Rhizobium rhizoryzae: one gene and its partner. The protein of the gene in region 2 interacts with the protein of the main gene of each other region in a pairwise test. Links are inferred from orthologs where the notes say so. Each region holds a gene or a part of one and is shown on either strand. Other genes may lie near its edges.

Region 1 (9,146 bases), 1.1 Mb from region 2 along the record:
GTGCCAGATGCGTATCATCGGCGCCCTGCTCCTGCACGACAATCCAGGTAACCTCGGCGCCATCCTCCAGCGAGATATCGCTAACCGAGGAGACAAACGCCTGGCCATCGGTCGTCTGGATATGCCGCTCGATCACCGTTGCCTTGGAGCCGGCGCCAAAGCTGACCGGGAACCGGGTATGGGCCTGGCCAGCACCATGCAGCGCCTGAATCTCGATCGGCTGTGCAATCTCGGCTCCTGCTGGAAACTCCAGGACATAACCATCGCGCACGAAGCTGCCATTGATCTTGCCGATCGTATCATCCTTGTCGATCACAGAAAGACCCGGTGCCGCCGTCCCTTCCCGCAGCATATCCGCGTAGGAACCGACCACGATGCCATCAACCGAAACGTTTCCATCCGCTTCGCCCTGACGCGTCTTGATCAGCGCCGCAGCATCGACAAGCGGGGCCGGGTTGCGCACCGAGCTCGCAGGACCGCTGGCGGGAATAGAGCGCAGCAAGGTCTTGAGATCCGTGTAGTGCCAGGCCTCGACACGACGTGTGGGAAGCCCGTTGGTCTTGAGATCATCGACAAGGCGGTCTCGCGCGCTGATGACAGCTCCATTGCCCGGCAATTCGCCGATCTGGGCATTATAGCTATCCAGAAGCGCAGTTTCCGCCGCCGTCTGGCGGTTTTGTGCCTGCATATTCATGCCAAATTTCCTTCCGCGGGAGAGCTCAGGCGGCCTGGCCGATGATGTCGGCGTAGCCATTGGCTTCCAGTTCCAGCGCCAGTTCCTTGTCGCCGGTCCGGATGATCTGGCCCTTGTAGAGAACGTGCACCGTATCCGGCACAATGTAATCCAGCAGGCGCTGATAGTGCGTGATCACGATCACGGCGCGGTCGGGAGACTTCAGAGCATTCACGCCGTCGGCAACGATCTTCAGAGCGTCGATGTCGAGACCGGAATCCGTCTCATCCAGAACGCACAGCTTCGGCTCCAGAAGAGCCATCTGCAGGATTTCGGCGCGCTTCTTTTCGCCACCGGAGAAACCGACGTTCAGAGGACGCTTCAGCATGTCCGGGTTAATCTTCAACTCGGCAGCCGCTTCTTTGACCTTGCGGATGAAATCAGGCGTAGAAAGCTCAGCCTCACCGCGCGCCTTGCGCTGCTCGTTCATGGCAACCTTCAGGAACTGCATCGTCGCAACGCCGGGAATTTCAACCGGATATTGGAACGCCAGGAAGATGCCCTTGGCAGCGCGCTCGGCCGGATCGAGTTCCAGAATGCTTTCGCCATTATAGAGGATCTCACCTTCGGTCACTTCGTAGTCTTCACGGCCAGACAGAATGTAGGACAGTGTCGACTTGCCCGAGCCATTGGGGCCCATGATGGCGGCAACTTCGCCGGCCTTCACCGTGAGGTTCAGGCCGCGGATGATCTCGGTACCGTCTTCGGCGATACGTGCGTGCAGATTGCGAATTTCAAGCATGATCACTTCCTTCATAGGGCGGTTAAAGAGCCGCCTGTCCGTTCCTTCAGCGCCTCTAGCGCTCCATGTCCGTCATCCTCGGGCTTGTCCCGAGGATCTACCGTCGTTCAATTGTAGTGATGCCACTCCCTCGTATTGGGGTGCGGCATGTATGGGTTATCCCTTTGATCCAGTGCCTCATAAAGATCGAGCCAAGTCGGGTTGAACCCTTCAATCAGCTTTATCTTCCACTCTCGTTTATAACGCTTCAGCGATTTCTCTCGTTGGATGGCCAGCACAATATTGGGGTGCCTTTCGAACCAAACGAGGAGCCTGGCATTGTATTTCGAGGTGAAGCCCTTCGTTATCTCATTTCGATGTTGCCACGCACGCCCGGCAAGATCAGAGGTAACACCAGTGTATATGACTCCGCGCGGCTTATCGGACATCATGTAAGCGAATCCGACCATAGCAACCCTCAGCGGATCCTCGGGACAAGCCCGAGGATGACGACAGAGCTATCAACGCGAGGCTTCATCCATCAACCCACCGAACCCTCAAGCGAAATGCCGATCAGCTTCTGCGCCTCGACCGCGAATTCCATCGGAAGTTCCTGAATGACTTCCTTGACGAAGCCGTTCACGATGAGAGCGATAGCCGCCTCTTCCGGAATGCCGCGCTGCAGGCAGTAGAACAGCTGGTCTTCCGAGATCTTGGACGTCGTCGCTTCGTGCTCGAACTGAGCCGACGAATTCTTTGCCTCGATGTAAGGCACGGTGTGTGCGCCGCAACGGTCGCCGATCAGCAACGAGTCGCACTGTGTGAAATTGCGAGCATTCGTTGCCTTGCGGTGCGCCGAAACCTGTCCGCGATAGGTGTTCTGCGAAACGCCGGCGGCAATGCCCTTGGAGATGATGCGGCTCGACGTGTTCTTGCCGAGATGGATCATCTTGGTGCCGCTGTCGATCTGCTGATGGCCGTTCGAAACGGCGATCGAGTAGAACTCGCCACGGCTGTCATCGCCACGCAGAATGCAGCTTGGATATTTCCACGTAATCGCAGAGCCGGTTTCGACCTGCGTCCATGAAATCTTGGAGCGATGGCCACGGCAATCGCCACGCTTCGTCACGAAGTTGTAGATACCACCCTTGCCCTGGGCATCGCCCGGGTACCAGTTCTGCACCGTCGAATACTTGATCTCGGCATCGTCGAGAGCCACAAGTTCAACGACAGCCGCGTGAAGCTGGTTCTCATCGCGCTGCGGTGCCGTGCAGCCCTCAAGATAGGACACGTAAGCGCCTTCTTCAGCGATGATCAGTGTCCGCTCAAACTGTCCGGTGTTCTTTTCGTTGATGCGGAAATAGGTCGACAGCTCCATCGGGCAACGCACGCCCTTTGGCACGAACACGAAAGACCCATCCGTGAAGACGGCGGAATTCAGCGTCGCATAGTAGTTGTCAGAGGTCGGAACGACGGAGCCGAGGTACTTCTTCACAAGGTCCGGATGTTCGCGAACAGCCTCCGAAATCGACATGAAGATGACGCCGGCCTTGGCAAGTTCTTTCTTGAAGGTCGTCACGACAGAGACGGAGTCGAAGACAGCGTCCACGGCAACGCGGGGCTTGTCCACGCCAGCAAGAATTTCCTGCTCCTTCAGCGGAATGCCCAGCTTCTCGTAAACCTTGAGAAGTTCGGGATCGACTTCATCCAGTGACTTCGGGCCGGGCGTGTTCTTCGGTGCCGCATAATAGTAGAGATCGTTGAAGTCGATCTTCGGGTAGTCGACACGCGCCCAGGTCGGCTCCTCCATCGTCAACCAGCGGCGATAGGCATCGAGGCGCCATTCCAGCATCCATTCCGGCTCATCCTTCTTGGCCGAAATGAAGCGGATAATTTCCTCCGATAGACCTTTTGGGGCCTTGTCGACTTCGATTACGGTCTCGAAACCGTATTTGTACTGGTCAACATCGATCTGGCGGACCTGATCGATCGTTTCCTGCACGGCAGCCATACTCATTCTCCAATCTCGCCGGAATCAAGGGTCCGGCAGGTTGTCATCTGTTGGCGGGGATCAGCCCCGTATGTAGGCGCCAGAAGGAGGTTTTAACACCTTTTGGCAAGCTAATTTTTTGCGTTTCCGCAACTCCTGGACCAATCACGCGGCCCGTTCAGGCATCTTTCGGCGCGCAGCTATTCGCTGGAAGGCAGTCAACGCACGATCTATTGCAATGTCGTCGGTTGTCGCTCCGAGAGAAATACGAAGCGCGCCCATCGCTGGATCCTGCCCCATCGCCATCAGCACCTGGCTTTGCCCGACTTTGCCGGAGGAGCAAGCCGATCCCGCGGACAAAGCCACCCCTTCAAGGTCGAAGGCGATCTGGCCCGTTTCTGACTTCAGGCCTGGAAGCGTGAAGAACGTGGTATTACACACGCGCTCGGAGCCTTCACCATGGATGATCACATCTGGAGCAACGGCGCGCATACCGGCTTCCAGTCTTTGCCGATGTTGCAGCAAGCGTTCACGCGTGAGGTCCAGATCGCGAAGGACGGCCTCAGCGGCGGCACCAAAACCCACGATTCCCGGAAAATTTTCAGTACCGGACCGATGCCCCTTCTCCTGGCCACCACCGCGAACCAGTACCGATGGCATCATCACCTCACCCCGTATGACAAGCGCGCCGACGCCCTTGGGGCCACCGATCTTGTGGGAGGAAAGGATCAGGAAATCAGCATCCAGCTCAGTGATGTCGACCGCAATGCGTCCAACGGCCTGGACGGCGTCCACGACAAGCAATCCACCCGCAGCGCGCACAAGCTTTGCCGCCTCCGCGACGGGCTGGATGACGCCGGTCTCATTATTGACCAGCATGACCGCCACCATCGGCAGGCCGGCCCCACTATCGTGACGGTCAAGCAAGACTTTAAGCGCATCGAGATCAACGAGCCCAGTCGCCAAGACAGGGATCTCGCTCACCTGCTCACGCACAAACCTGCCGCCCTCCCGGATGGCCGGATGCTCGATTGCCGAAACATAAAGATGTCCGATGGTGAGCGGCGAGCGCCCCATCTTGAACGAAGGCGTCAAAACCCAGTTTGCCGCTTCAGTCGCACCACTGGTAAAGATGACGTGTTGCGGATCAGCACCGACGAGAGCCGCCACCTGCCGACGCGCCTTGTCGATTGCCGCTCGCGCCGCACGCCCTTCTGCATGCACGGAAGATGCATTACCCGGCAGTTCCAGCGCACTCAACATGGCTTCACGAGCAACGCCGCTCAGGGGCGCTGTCGCGTTCCAGTCCAGATATACGCGATCAAAAGCCATTGTCCGATCCGGTTTAAAGTCTACTTAACGCTTGGCGACGCATTTTCCTTGAAATTTTCGCCGCGCATGCCGTATGAGACGACCAACTGGGCGGCACGTCTTGCGCAGCCCAACTTTCGAATGGTTCTAAACTGTTTCTAGAAAAGATGACCGGCTTCGTCAAGTCTCGGCGTCAATGAAACATTGGAAACATGAAAAGCTGACCGGAGTACCGATGCCTGAAGTCATTTTCAACGGCCCTGCCGGCCGCCTTGAGGGCCGCTATCAGCCTTCCAAGGAAAAGAGCGCCCCGATCGCCATCATCCTGCACCCGCATCCGCAGTTTGGCGGCACGATGAACAACCAGATCGTCTATCAGCTCTTCTATATGTTCCAGAAGCGCGGCTTTACGACACTGCGGTTCAACTTCCGCGGCATTGGCAGAAGCCAGGGCGAGTTTGACCATGGTGCAGGCGAATTGTCGGATGCGGCTTCCGCGCTTGACTGGGTGCAGAGCCTGCATCCGGATTCCAAGAGCTGCTGGGTCGCGGGCTACTCCTTCGGCGCCTGGATCGGCATGCAACTCCTGATGCGTCGTCCGGAGATTGAAGGCTTCATGTCGATCGCGCCGCAGCCGAACATTTATGACTTCTCGTTCCTGGCCCCCTGCCCATCCTCCGGTCTGATCATCAACGGTGATTCCGACAAGGTCGCGCCTGAAAAAGATGTGAACGGTCTCGTCGAAAAGCTGAAGACCCAGAAGGGTATCCTTATCACGCACCGCACTGTTGAAGGGGCAAATCATTTCTTCAACAACAAGGTCGAACCGCTGATGGGCGAGTGCGAGGACTACCTCGATCGCCGCCTGAACGGCGAGCTGGTTCCCGAACCGGCGGCCAAGCGGATCCGTTGATCGGATTTAAACGTCAGTGTTTTCGAAAGGCTCCGCAAGGGGCCTTTCTTTTTGCCGAAGGCTGATCACCCTACAGCAGGAACTATCGCCAGAGGCTCAAGCCTGTACTTTACACAGTTTCGGCCAGCCGCCTTCGCATCGTAAAGCGCGTTGTCCGCAAGGCGCATCGCCCGCGCGAATCCGCCGGTCTCGCTGAACGTCGATACGCCGAAACTCGCCGTGATGCTGAGCGTGTCAGGCATCCCGCTGCCCTTGTGCACCGCAATTGCGCCGCGGATAGCGTGGGCAAGAAGCATGGCAGCGTCCAGCTGTACGCGCGGCAACAGAATTCCAAACTCCTCGCCCCCTAAACGACCGACGACCGCCGAATCTGAGACGCTTTCGGCAAGAAGTTGCCCGACCGTCCGTATAACCGCGTCCCCGGCGTAGTGACCATAGGTATCGTTCACACGCTTGAAATGATCGATATCGCAGAAGATCACCGAGTGCGGTCCGATTGGACTGCGCCGGAGCGCTTCACCGGCATGCTTTTCAAAACCACGGCGGTTCAGAAGCCTGCTCAGAGAGTCAATTTCGGAATTGCTCCGCTCGTCCGCCATGATCTGGAGGACTAGTACAGCGAGCAGGGAGAGGCCCGTCATCACCATGAGCACTGCGGTCAGGCTCTGGGAAATGACGGCATAATTGGAAAACAGATAGTCACTGGCCACGCGACCGGCGCCCACCGCCGCGGCGAGGTAAGCCTTGAGAAAGAAGTGGGCTCCAGTCAGACTGAAGACGAACATCATCCAACGATCGACAGGGGCGCGATGGGACGAGAATGCGATCGCCGCCGCGCTGAGCAGACAGGATATGGCAAACGGCGTCTGGTAGGGAATCGAATGCGAGAGCGTACTGCGTGGCTGGTCGTAAATGGCGATCACGATGGCCGTGCAGACGACCAAGAAGATCGCCAATGGAGCTGGCCGTGTAGTTACGTTGTAAAGACTGCCGACACCCATGCGGATCAGGAGCAAGCCTGCCAGTACGGCGGCGAAAGCGACCGCCGCTCCTGGCCTGACGAACGGTGTATACGCGATAACGAGTTCGGCAGGCACCGAAAGCGACGCTACAGCGAAACCCAGCCCGATCCAACGCGCAGCGGCACGCGACCTGCTCCGCCGAGAAACAGCGAAGAAGACGCCCGCGAAGGACATCGCGATCACGAAGTTGACGATCAGATATAGATTAGCGCCGTTGAACACATCCACTGGCCTTCAATGCCCGAACTCATTGGGCTCCCGAAACTTAGCAGCAAGAGCATAATCAACTCTTACCAACCGCATGGGAGCTTATGCTCTACTCAGGACATGCCAATGACTTTCCTGTCACTTTTGGAGTGATTCTCCCCTCAAACAGTGTTAGAGGCCCCAACGAATAATTCCAACACCATCCTGTCAGAGTCGTATCATGTCCAGGTTCAAGTCCGATTTTCTCCGCACGCTCGATGAGCGGGGCTTCATCCATCAGGTTTCTGATGAAGCCGGCCTCGATGAATTGCTGAACAAGGAAAGCGTGACTGCCTATATCGGCTATGATCCGACGGCATCCAGTCTTCACGTCGGCCATCTGACCCAGATCATGATGCTGCACTGGTTCCAGCAAACCGGACACCGTCCGATTTCGCTGATGGGCGGGGGAACCGGCATGGTCGGCGACCCTTCGTTCAAGGAAGAAGCCCGCAAGCTGATGACTGTCGAAATGATCGAAGAGAACATCGCCTCGATCAAGACCGCCTTCTCGAAGTACCTCGATTACGGGCGGCCGCAGAACGCTGCATTAATGATCAACAATGCGGAGTGGCTGCGCGCACTGAACTATCTTGAATTCCTGCGGGATGTCGGCCGCCATTTCTCCGTCAACCGCATGCTCTCCTTCGATAGCGTGAAGACGCGCCTTGATCGCGAGCAATCGTTGTCCTTCCTGGAATTCAACTACATGATCCTCCAGGCCTATGATTTCGTCGAACTGGCGAAGCGCTACGAATGCCGCCTGCAGATGGGCGGATCCGACCAGTGGGGCAACATCGTCAATGGCATCGATCTTGGTCACCGCATGGGTACCAAGCAGCTCTATGCCTTGACCTCGCCGCTCCTCACCACCTCTTCCGGCGCGAAGATGGGCAAGTCTGCCTCCGGTGCCGTCTGGTTGAATGCCGATCTGATGCCAGTCTATGATTTCTGGCAGTACTGGCGCAACACGGAGGATGCGGATGTCGGCCGCTTCCTGAAGCTCTTCACAACGCTTCCGATGGACGAAATCGCCCGTCTCGCAGCTCTCGGCGGATCGGAAATCAACGAGGCCAAGAAGATTCTCGCGACAGAAGTCACGGCCATCCTGCACGGTCGTGCAGCATCAGAGCAGGCCGCCGAAACCGCGAGAAAGACCTTCGAGGAAGGCGCTCTGGCCGACACGCTTCCGTCGATCGACATTGCCAAGCCGGATCTCGAAGCGGGGATTGGCTTGCTGAACCTGATCGTTCGCGCAGGTCTCGCTGCATCCAACGGCGAAGCCCGCAGACATGTTCAGGGTGGTGCGGTGAAGATCAACGACGTGGCGGTGACCGATGAGCGCATGAATATCGGAACGGGCGAGATTTCGGCAGAGGGCGTCATCAAGCTCTCGCTTGGCAAGAAGAAGCACATTCTCGTTCGCCCGGCTTGATCTGCACAATCCCCAGAATTTCGAGGGCTGGCGCGAAACATCGCCAGCCCTTATTCTGTTGCAAGCTCCTGTCGGTTGAAAAGCACAAGGCCAAGCACGCCGGGCACGATCATCCACGCCAATAGCGCTGCCAGAGGCGTGACCGCCCCGGATGACGCCGAACTGGTGACAAGGATGCGCAAATCATTGGCGGCGATTGACGGCAACCACCAGAGGTCCTGTCCTGCGCCAAGATAGGCCTGGACCAGCACGCTACCCAATGTCAGCAGAAATGCGATTAAAACGGCGGCCATGGATGATCGGAACAGGACTGTCAGGAGCGCGGTCACACTCACCAAAGCCAAGAGTTCCAGAACGGCGACTGAAAAAAGCAAAAACAGCTGGTCGAGACCAGCCAAAGGCGTCAACACAGTTCCATCGACTGCCATAACGAGCATCGTGACGAACAGATCGCTGAAAGTAACCAGCAGCAGGCTAAGAATCAGGCAGCAGCATGCAGCCAGAAATTTTGCCAGCCACAGCTGGCTTCGGCTGCGTCGGGGCACAAAGTGACGCCAAGTGGAGAAACGATAATCGACAACGAAAATGGAGGCGACAGCCAAGGCAAAGAACAGGTGCGCCAGCGTGTTTCCCGATAGGCCGAACGATCGGCTCGCTTCCGCAACAAGATCAACCGAACTGCCGAGATTGGATTGGCCGACACGCCTGAATACGACAACCTGCATCAAAATCTTGATGAGGGTGGCGAAGGCTGGCACGATAAAGACCGCAGCCA
Region 2 (8,972 bases):
GAAGAAGCTTGCGGCGGAAGATGAGAGCATCGATACGTCCGAAGAAGTTCAGCGCCTGGAACAACGCATCCAGGAAGCGACACGCGACGTGTACTCCAAGCTGACGCCGGCGCAGAAGACGATGGTGGCCCGTACGGCCCGCCGTCCGCATTTTCTGGACTATGCGAGCCGGTTGTTCACGGAATTCACGCCCCTGGCCGGCGACCGCTCCTTCGGCGAAGACGCAGCCATCCAGGCAGGCCTTGCCCGTTTCCACGGCCAGCCCGTTGCGGTGATCGGCCAGGAAAAAGGCAACGATACGAAATCGCGCATCAAGCACAATTTCGGCAGCCCCCGTCCGGAGGGATACCGCAAGGCAATCCGCGTGATGGAGATGGCGGACCGCTTCGGCCTTCCGGTGATTTCGCTGGTGGATACGGCTGGCGCCTATCCGGGCGTCGGTGCGGAAGAGCGCGGACAGGCGGAAGCCATCGCCCGCTCGACCGAGATGTGCCTTGGCATCAAGGTGCCGATGGTCTCCGTCGTGATCGGCGAAGGCGGCTCCGGTGGCGCAATCGCCATTGCCGCGGCCAACAAGGTCTACATGCTGGAACACGCGATCTATTCCGTCATCTCGCCGGAAGGTGCAGCCTCGATCCTATGGCGCGATGCAACCCGCGCCCGCGAAGCGGCAACGGCCATGAAGATTACCGCGCAGGATCTGAAAGCGCTGGGCGTGATCGATGACATCATCCCGGAGCCGCTGGGCGGCGCACATCGTGATCCGGAAGCCGCAATCGATGCGACGGGTGACGTGATCAAGGCTGCTCTCGCTGATCTTGGCAAGCTTTCGCCCGAAGCCGTACGAAAAGCACGCCGCGAGAAATTTCTGGCTATTGGCCGCAATCTCTGATGAAATATCGGAAAGATCCGGGAAATCCGGGTCTTTCGCCCTGACCGGGCGCAGCTTGCAAGCATGTCAGCACACTTAACCGTGCTGAAGCGGTTAAGAGAATGTAAAGCTTACCGCTTTATTATCGTGAAAATACTGGGTATTAGGATGAACCTGTACCTGTAGCCCGATTGACGTGATCAGTTCCGATGCGCTTGAAACATATCGCCTACATTCTCCTGATGGCCACCGCGCTGGCTGGTTGTAACGATACGATCGATACGGCCACCATTGACCTGTCGAAGGTCAAGAACAAGACGGAGCAGCCTCTGCCCGACCGCCTCGTTGCGGAAATGCAGAAGCGCAACATGCCGCGCAATTCTCCCATCATGATTCGTGTCTTCAAGGAAGAAGGCAAGATGGAGATCTGGAAGGCGCGCGCCGACAACCGCTTCGAGAAGATCACCGATTACGACATCTGTGCCTGGTCCGGCAAGCTGGGCCCCAAGGTGAAGGAAGGCGACCGGCAGGCGCCCGAAGGTTTCTACAACCTGACGCCTGCGCATCTGAATCCGAATTCCAAATACTATCTCGCGATCAATACCGGCTTCCCGAACCGTTACGATGCAGCCAATGGCCGCACCGGTTCCAACCTCATGATCCACGGCGCCTGCTCGTCTTCAGGCTGCTATTCAATGACCGATGCGCAGATCCTCGAGATCTACGCCTTCGCGCGCGATGCCTTCAAGGGCGGCCAGTCCAGCGTGCAGTTGCAGGCCTTCCCCTTCCGCATGACGGCGGAAAACATGGCGCGGCATCGCACCAGCGAGAATTATGATTTCTGGAAGATGCTGAAGGTTGGCTACGACAATTTCGAGGTGACCAAGCGTCCGCCGGACGTGGGCGTCTGCGGCAAGAAATACGTCTTCAACCAGGAAATGCAGGGAACGCCGTCTGCCGGTGCCGCCTGCCCGCCAATGTCGACCCCGCCTGCCCTGTCTGCGGCATTGTCGGCTTACGAAAAGCAGTATGAACTGGCCTATGCCAAGGCGGTCGAAAAGCTTGACGGCATGGTGTGGTACGAGCCGACGGAAGCAGAACGCAAGGCCGTGGTTGCAGACAAGCGCAAGGGCAAGGATATCGCCTATGCGCCGACCGGCACATCGCTTGCGGCCGGAAAGCTGGTCAAGCAGGAAGAGTTTGATGTGCTGATGGCCGCTCGCCTGAACAAGGCAGCCAAGCCTGCACCGGGCACGATGCTTGCTTCTGCCCAGCCGGGCGGGGCTGCAGCAAAGCAGGGCCGCGTGACGATGACCGGTTCGGTTCCCGGCCAGCGCTCCACCATGAGCGTAGCGAGCGCCATGGGCACCGGAACTGCACCGCAAGTGGCAGGCCCGATAGCGGTCAGCGCACCGGCAAACGCACCGTCTAACGCACAGTTTGCCTCCATGCAGAAGCAGCCGGGTGCCGGACAATCGTCTGGTAACGCCGCCGCCAGGTCCGCAGGCCAGGTGCCGGTTCCAGCTCAGAACCCGATGGCCTATGCCTCGGTTCAGCAGACGGCCACGCAGGAAGACGCCAAGAAGCCGTTCTGGAAGTTCTGGTAAGCACCTCGATGCCGGGAGAGATCTACGATCTGCGCGGGCTGAAATGCCCGCTCCCGGTTCTCAAGGCCCGCAAGAAACTCTTACGCATGACAAGTGGCAGCGAACTCATCGTTGACACCACGGATCCCTTGGCCGGGATCGACATCCCGCATTTCTGCCGCGAAGACGGTCACATCCTGCTCTCGACCGAGCGGACCGAGGGCGGCCATCGCTTCATTATCCGCAAGGCCTGATCGATAGCCGACTGTCCCGTCTGCCGACCTGGACGATCAGAAGCGCATTCCAGGCACAGCAAGCGGATTATCCTCAAGCGCTGCGCGATCCGGCCGGTCAATCTTCGGCTGGCCCGTAAAGGCCGCGAAAAGATCCTGAACGAATTCCTCCGGCAATCCTTGCGTGATCAGGACCATCCGCGTGCGCCGTTCTGCCCCTTCCGGCCAGCCGGCAAGCCGCTGCGGCGGATGAAAGATGCTCTGCACGCCATGCAGGACCAGCGGACGCTCCGGATTGTCGGAAAGCTGAACGATGGCTTTCATGCGCAGGAGTTTGTCCCCATGCGCGGAGCGCAGCAGATCCACGAACATCTCAACCGCTAGGGGGTCGATCGGCTCATCATGGAGGATCGAGAAAGAGCGGATATCCGCGCCATGCCTGTTCACATCATGATGGTGATGATGCCCGTGGCCATGTTCATGGCCGTGCCCGTGCTCATGAGCGTGATCACCATGATCGTGATCGTGGTCGTGGTCGTGCTCATGCTCGTGGTGGTCATGATGCTCGTCGCCGTGCTCCCGCTCCTCCTGCAGCCAGCGGGCAACATCCGGCACCTTGCTTTCGGGATCGTAGAGGCCGTTGACGAGGAGATCGATGGTGCTTGCGGCTGGCAGATCGCCATCGAGAATCTGCGCCCGTGGATTGAGATCGTTCAGACGGCGCAGAACAGCAGAAATGGCCGCAGCATCCGCGAGCGTCTTCTTGGTCAGAACGAGCCGGTCGGCGACCGCCACCTGCTTCACCGCCTCGGGATGGCGCTGGATCGTGGAAACGCCATGCACCGCATCCACAACGGTCACGACACCATCAAGGCTGAAGCTTTGCGCGATGACGGGATTGCCCATGACCGCCTGCATGACGGGGGCGGGATCGGCAAGACCAGTCGTTTCGATCACGACGCGGCGGATAGGCTTCAGGCGACCGGTCTGAATCTGATCCACCAGCGAGGCCAGCGTTTCCACCAGTTCACCGCGCACCGTGCAGCAAAGGCATCCGTTCGACAGTTCAAGCAGCGTATCGCCCGAAGACTCCACCAGGAAGTTGTCGATACCGACTTCGCCGAACTCGTTGATGATGACGGCCGTATCGGACGCAGCCGGATCCTTCAGGATACGATTCAGCAGCGTGGATTTTCCCGCGCCGAGAAACCCTGTGAGAATGGAGACCGGAATAGGTTGACGCGGGGAGGACATCGGCAAGTCTTTCTGGAACACCGTCACAGCGCGGCTGGACGGGGAATGGGAACAGGTACGCTGGCAGGCTGACCCTTCGCGCCTTTTGCAGGCTTCTCGGGCTCCACGACTGGCACAACGCCTGCAAAAGTGAACTGCGGCGGACGTGTCATCTCGTGCACATAGGGCGAATGCAGAACCATGCGACCGGCATCATCACGCCCTTCACTGCGCACCTTTGCCGCCTTCGGATTGCAGATTTGCGCACTGATGTCCACAACCTGATCCTGATCCGGCCCATAGGGAGCAAGCGATGCCAGCGGCACCCCCTCGTTGGCAGGCGCCGTCAGCCCCGCCTGCAAAAGCTCGGCGGAATCGTCAGCCCGTCCTCCCAGACTGTCGGATCCCAGCACGACCGAGATCACGCTGCGGCCATTGCGGGTGGCGGACGAGACCTGATTGAAGCCCGATGCACAGATGAAGCCTGTCTTCATACCGTCGGCACCGTCAAAACGGCCAATCAGCATGTTGAAGTTCGGATATTCCTTGGCACCGGTCGTCACACCTTCCAGCGAGAAATAGCTCTGGTATTCCGGAAAATCGCGCTTCAACTGCAGCGTCAGCACAGCAAGGTCGCGCGCCGTCGTGTACTGGCCCTGACCGGGAAGTCCGTGCGGATTGACGAAGCGGCTTGAACGCATGCCCAGTTGTTGTGCCTGCGCGTTCATCATGGCGACGAACTGATCGTTGGAACCACCGACGGTTTCCGCAACCGCGACCGCGACGTCATTGGCCGACTTCACCATCAGGATCTTCAGCGCCGCATCCAGCGTCATGGATGACCCCGGCTTCAGAAACAGCTTGCTGGGCGGTTGGTCCGCCGCCTTCTTGCTGAAGACGACTGGGGTATCCATGGCCACCTTGCCCGACTTGATGGCCTTGAAGGTGACATAGATCGTCATCAGCTTGGTCAGCGAAGCGGGATACCATTTTCGGAAAGCATCCTGATGCGAGATCACGCGGCCACTGCGCACATCCACCACGATCTTGGGGTTGGCGAGCGCCTGCGTGCTGGCAATGCAGGTCGAGAGAACCAGCGACAGCATCAGGGAAATTGGCTTCGGGAAACGAAGAAGGCGAGTGGACCGGTTCGGCAAGGGATCAGACCTCGTCTGGGACTACGCGTGCGACGTCTTCGCTTGGAACGCGTGAATGAGGCCTAGCAATGGCAAAGATGATTGATTCCGTCAATTCCGCGGCGCAATATGCGCACTTCGATACTATCGTCAAAGTCCTACAGGAAGCGTAATGCCCGTTCTCAATAGAGCAGCCGAACTGCAGCACGAAGTTACCGAATGGCGCCGCCATATTCATGAAAATCCTGGCATTCTTTATGAGGTCGAGGAAACTGCGGCTTTCGTGGAAGCCCAGCTTCGGGCATTCGGCGTTGACGAGATTGTGACAGGCCTGGGACGCACCGGCGTCGTGGGAATCATTCGCGGGCGTCATACCGGTGACGGCGTGATCGGGCTCCGAGCCGACATGGATGCGCTGCCGCTGGAGGAAATTACCGGCAAACCCTATGCATCGAAACTGCCCGGCAAGATGCACGCCTGCGGTCACGATGGACATACGGCCATGCTGCTGGGAGCGGCCAAATATCTGGCAGAGACCCGCAACTTCGCAGGCTCTGTCGCTCTCATCTTCCAGCCTGCCGAGGAAGGCGGCCGTGGCGCGCTGGCCATGGTCGAGGACGGCATGATGGAGCGCTTCGGCATTCGGGAAGTCTATGGCATGCACAATATGCCGGGCATGCCGCTTGGAACCTTCGCAATCCGCAAGGGTGGCATCATGGCGGCCCCGGACAAGTTTTCGATCAAGATCACCGGCCGCGGCGGTCACGCGGCAGAGCCCCATCGCACGGCGGATCCGATCGTGATCGGATCGCAGATCGTCAATGGCTTGCAGATGATCGCGGCACGCAATGCCAATCCCCTGCGCTCTGTCGTGGTTTCCATCACGCAGTTCCATGCCGGAACCACGCACAACATCATCCCCGAGGAAGCCTATCTCACCGGAACCGTTCGCAGCCTGGACGAGCAGGTACGTGATCTTGCCGAAAAGCGGATCCGCCAGATCGCGGAAGGTATCGCGGTCGCCAGTGATGCGATTGCCGAGGTTGACTACGAGCGTTCATGCCCTGTGACGGTCAACCATCCGGAAGAGACCGTCCATGCCGCGCGGGCGGCAATCGATATCGTCGGCGAGACGAATGTGAACACGGAAGTCGATCCCAGCATGGCGGGCGAGGACTTCGCCTTCATGCTGCAGGCCCGTCCTGGCGCCTATATCATGATCGGCAATGGCGATACGGCAGCACTCCACAACCCCGCCTACGATTTCAACGACGAAGCGATTGCCTACGGAATTTCCTATTGGGTAAAGCTGACCGAACAACGCCTTGCGGCATAAGCTCCCGCGCAGCCTCAATCCGGGCTTGTTCCCGGGAATAGGCTGCGGTATGACGAAAGAGCGTGTCCACGTAGCTCAGCAGGATAGAGCACAGGATTCCTAATCCTGGGGTCGGAGGTTCGAATCCTCTCGTGGACGCCACTTCCCCAAAAGAGAGAAGGTACCGAAGCCTGATGTGCTCGATCAAGCTGGCGGTCGCGATGCGCCGCCCCAGCCGAACCAATCGCTGATCAGCCACCAGCCGCCCAGGAACAGGAACGCGGTAAAGGCCAAGGCGCCCAGGCCGAATCCCCAGCCGATGAGCACGGTTGCCCCGTCCCGCTGCGCCAGACCTATGCCGATGAGAAAGATGGCAAGTCCCGGAAGCACGTTGCCGAACGGGATGGGAAGCGCGATCAGAACCGCCATGACGAACACGAACAATCCGTGCAGCCGCAGGGCACCATCGCGCGACAACCACGCCATACGGGGCCGCATCCAGCTCTCCAGCCAGGCAAGTTTCGGCACCAGCCACGCCAGCATGCGCTGCAGAAGGCCTTGAGGAAGGGCGGTTCTCGCCAGCCTTTTTGGCAGCAGGAACTCACGCCCGCCGGCAACAAGTTGCAGGGAAAACACGGCAAGTGCGCTTCCAAAGATCATTCCCGCCGGGATACCCGGCGTCGGAATGATCGCCGGAATGGCGAATATCACAAGAACCACCGCCGTAGCCTGGTGGCCCAACCGGTCCAGAAGGTCGCCCAGCGTGACGTTTCGTCCGTCGAAAGCCGCAATCAGATCTGCCAGGACAACGGAAATTGGCTTGTGTCCATCAGACAAGATCAAATTCCGTCCAGTTTGCCAGAGAATCCAAATGCGTCAGGCCTGACGCATTTGAGCGGGTACGCGGGGGCAAGTATCTCTTCATGGCAGCGATGTAGTGTCGCTCACGGCAATCCGCCAGAGGCGACGGCGCCCTCGACAGCTACATCTGAAATGACAGCGCTAACACGGCCGACGTCAAGATCGATCGCTGGCGCGCAACGCTTCCATGAAGGCCATGCTCTGTTGGCTCAATCGCGCCTCATCCATGAATGCATCAAGACATTCCAGAAGACGTCCACGCCGGCGGGCAACCTCCAACTCGGGCATTGGGCTACGGTTGAAGGCACCAATGCCTGTCAGAAACGCCTGTACTGCCGCACTCAATGACGGGAGGAGGTCAATGAGGTAGACATTCGGCTCCCGGCTGCTGAGGACAGAGCTGATATAGGAAAACAGAGCCTTGGGAATATGGGCAGCATCCTGAAGGTCACACGAAGCGACGAGTTGGCGAACCAGCGCGCCATCAAAATGATCTACGCTCATTGAAATCCCTCAGCATGGATTACGCAAATCGAAAACACATCCACGTTTGAAGCCTTTCATTGCTTCAGTTCTCGCTTCCCGCCCACCTTCACAAGAAAGAGGGCAAGACGATTAAGAGGCACCATTTTACCTCTTGGTAAAAAATTCGGAAAAATATTAGTATTACAAAAGGGGATTATGTCAATAACATACTATCCAGAGGTCTAAACGAAGTGATTCCCGTATCGGAATAAAACATCTTCGCCACCACTGCTCGTTTTATTTTAAATCAAAGCGCCCCAAGATTGTACAATTCAAAGTAACGACTTGGTTCGTACGTGCTCCATTCGAAAGCCGAGGCCCATCAAGCGACCTGCGAGATGAGCCAACAATGGAAAGCGGGCAATATTACGGATGAAGGCAGGAGGGCCCTTTTTCCGCTCCTCATGCACCAACTCCTTGCGGCGATTGGAGCGCATCATCAACTGCAGTTTCTGGGTTGCTTTCGTGGGGAAGAGACGGCGCTTCTCCACAGCCGCGAGATGCTCATCACGCAAACGATGTCCTGCCAGCGGCTCCGCGAGAATGTTGGCAGCAGCCACCGCGTCCTGAATCGCAAGATTGACACCTACCCCGCCAATGGGAGACATGGCATGCGCCGCGTCGCCAATCGCAATCAGCCCGGGTTTCCACCACTGCTTCAGCCGGTCGATACGCACCTGCAGCAGGCTGACATCTGACCAGCCTTGAATTTCATCCATCCGCTCGGCTGGCAAGGGAGAAACAGCACGCACCTTGTTGCGGAATTCTTCCAGATCGCGCTGCCGGATCTCTTCGAATGTTTCGCCGCGAACGATATAGCCGCACTGCCAGTAATCGCCGCGATCGATCAGCACGAAGCCCTGTCGCGGACCTGCATGGCCCATGGTTTGCGCCGGGTCGCCCTCCTGTTTGGACAGCTTCATCCAGACGACTTCGCTGGGACTGCCGAAGCTTTCCACGTCCAGACCTGCCTTTTCCCGAACCACGGAATTGCGACCATCGGCGGCAACGACCAGATCACTCCGCAGCATCAACGTGCCTTCCGCGGTTTCGACCTTGAGGCCCTGAACCCGATGTCCCTCCTCCAGCACCTCTGTGACCCTTGCGCCTGTCAGCAAGCGGAAGTTGGGATAGCGCGCGGCCTGGCTTGCGAGAAAATTCAGGAAATCCCATTGCGGCATGAAGGCGATGAAGCGATTGCGCACGGGCAGG

The links.
Region 1: the proteins of G6N80_RS12730 (region 2) and G6N80_RS17855 interact in binary tests that used the Escherichia coli proteins (3 or more experiments, as listed by UniProt). The link is inferred for Rhizobium rhizoryzae from one-to-one orthologs.

Annotation. Positions count from the first base shown.
Region 1 is NZ_CP049250.1:2,496,882-2,506,027, reverse strand. What follows is about bases 2,694-5,623. They hold G6N80_RS17855 (cysteine desulfurase family protein), read right to left. Parts: upstream 4,777-5,623; coding sequence 3,610-4,776; downstream 2,694-3,609. Other genes in these bases: G6N80_RS17850 (alpha/beta hydrolase), read left to right, coding at 4,991-5,623; sufB (Fe-S cluster assembly protein SufB), read right to left, coding at 2,694-3,465. Outside these bases: Fe-S cluster assembly protein SufD, read right to left, coding at 1-694; Fe-S cluster assembly ATPase SufC, read right to left, coding at 720-1,475; G6N80_RS17865 (GIY-YIG nuclease family protein), read right to left, coding at 1,583-1,906; more of sufB, read right to left, coding at 1,996-2,693; more of G6N80_RS17850, read left to right, coding at 5,624-5,668; G6N80_RS17845 (GGDEF domain-containing protein), read right to left, coding at 5,734-6,918; tyrS (tyrosine--tRNA ligase), read left to right, coding at 7,118-8,371; G6N80_RS17835 (hypothetical protein), read right to left, coding at 8,422-9,146. UniProt on the Escherichia coli protein: Master enzyme that delivers sulfur to a number of partners involved in Fe-S cluster assembly, tRNA modification or cofactor biosynthesis. Catalyzes the removal of elemental sulfur from cysteine to produce alanine.
Region 2 is NZ_CP049250.1:1,381,846-1,390,817, reverse strand. The notes cover bases 1,343-4,098. They hold G6N80_RS12730 (sulfurtransferase TusA family protein), read left to right. Parts: upstream 1,343-2,486; coding sequence 2,487-2,711; downstream 2,712-4,098. Other genes in these bases: G6N80_RS12720 (D-alanyl-D-alanine carboxypeptidase family protein), read right to left, coding at 3,968-4,098; G6N80_RS12725 (CobW family GTP-binding protein), read right to left, coding at 2,748-3,944; G6N80_RS12735 (L,D-transpeptidase family protein), read left to right, coding at 1,343-2,478. In the rest of the region: G6N80_RS12740 (acetyl-CoA carboxylase carboxyltransferase subunit alpha), read left to right, coding at 1-892; more of G6N80_RS12735, read left to right, coding at 1,081-1,342; more of G6N80_RS12720, read right to left, coding at 4,099-5,029; G6N80_RS12715 (M20 aminoacylase family protein), read left to right, coding at 5,232-6,395; G6N80_RS12705 (exopolysaccharide biosynthesis protein), read right to left, coding at 6,579-7,211; G6N80_RS12700 (hypothetical protein), read right to left, coding at 7,392-7,739; G6N80_RS12695 (FAD-dependent oxidoreductase), read right to left, coding at 8,033-8,972. UniProt on the Escherichia coli protein: Sulfur carrier protein involved in sulfur trafficking in the cell. Part of a sulfur-relay system required for 2-thiolation during synthesis of 2-thiouridine of the modified wobble base 5-methylaminomethyl-2-thiouridine (mnm(5)s(2)U) in tRNA.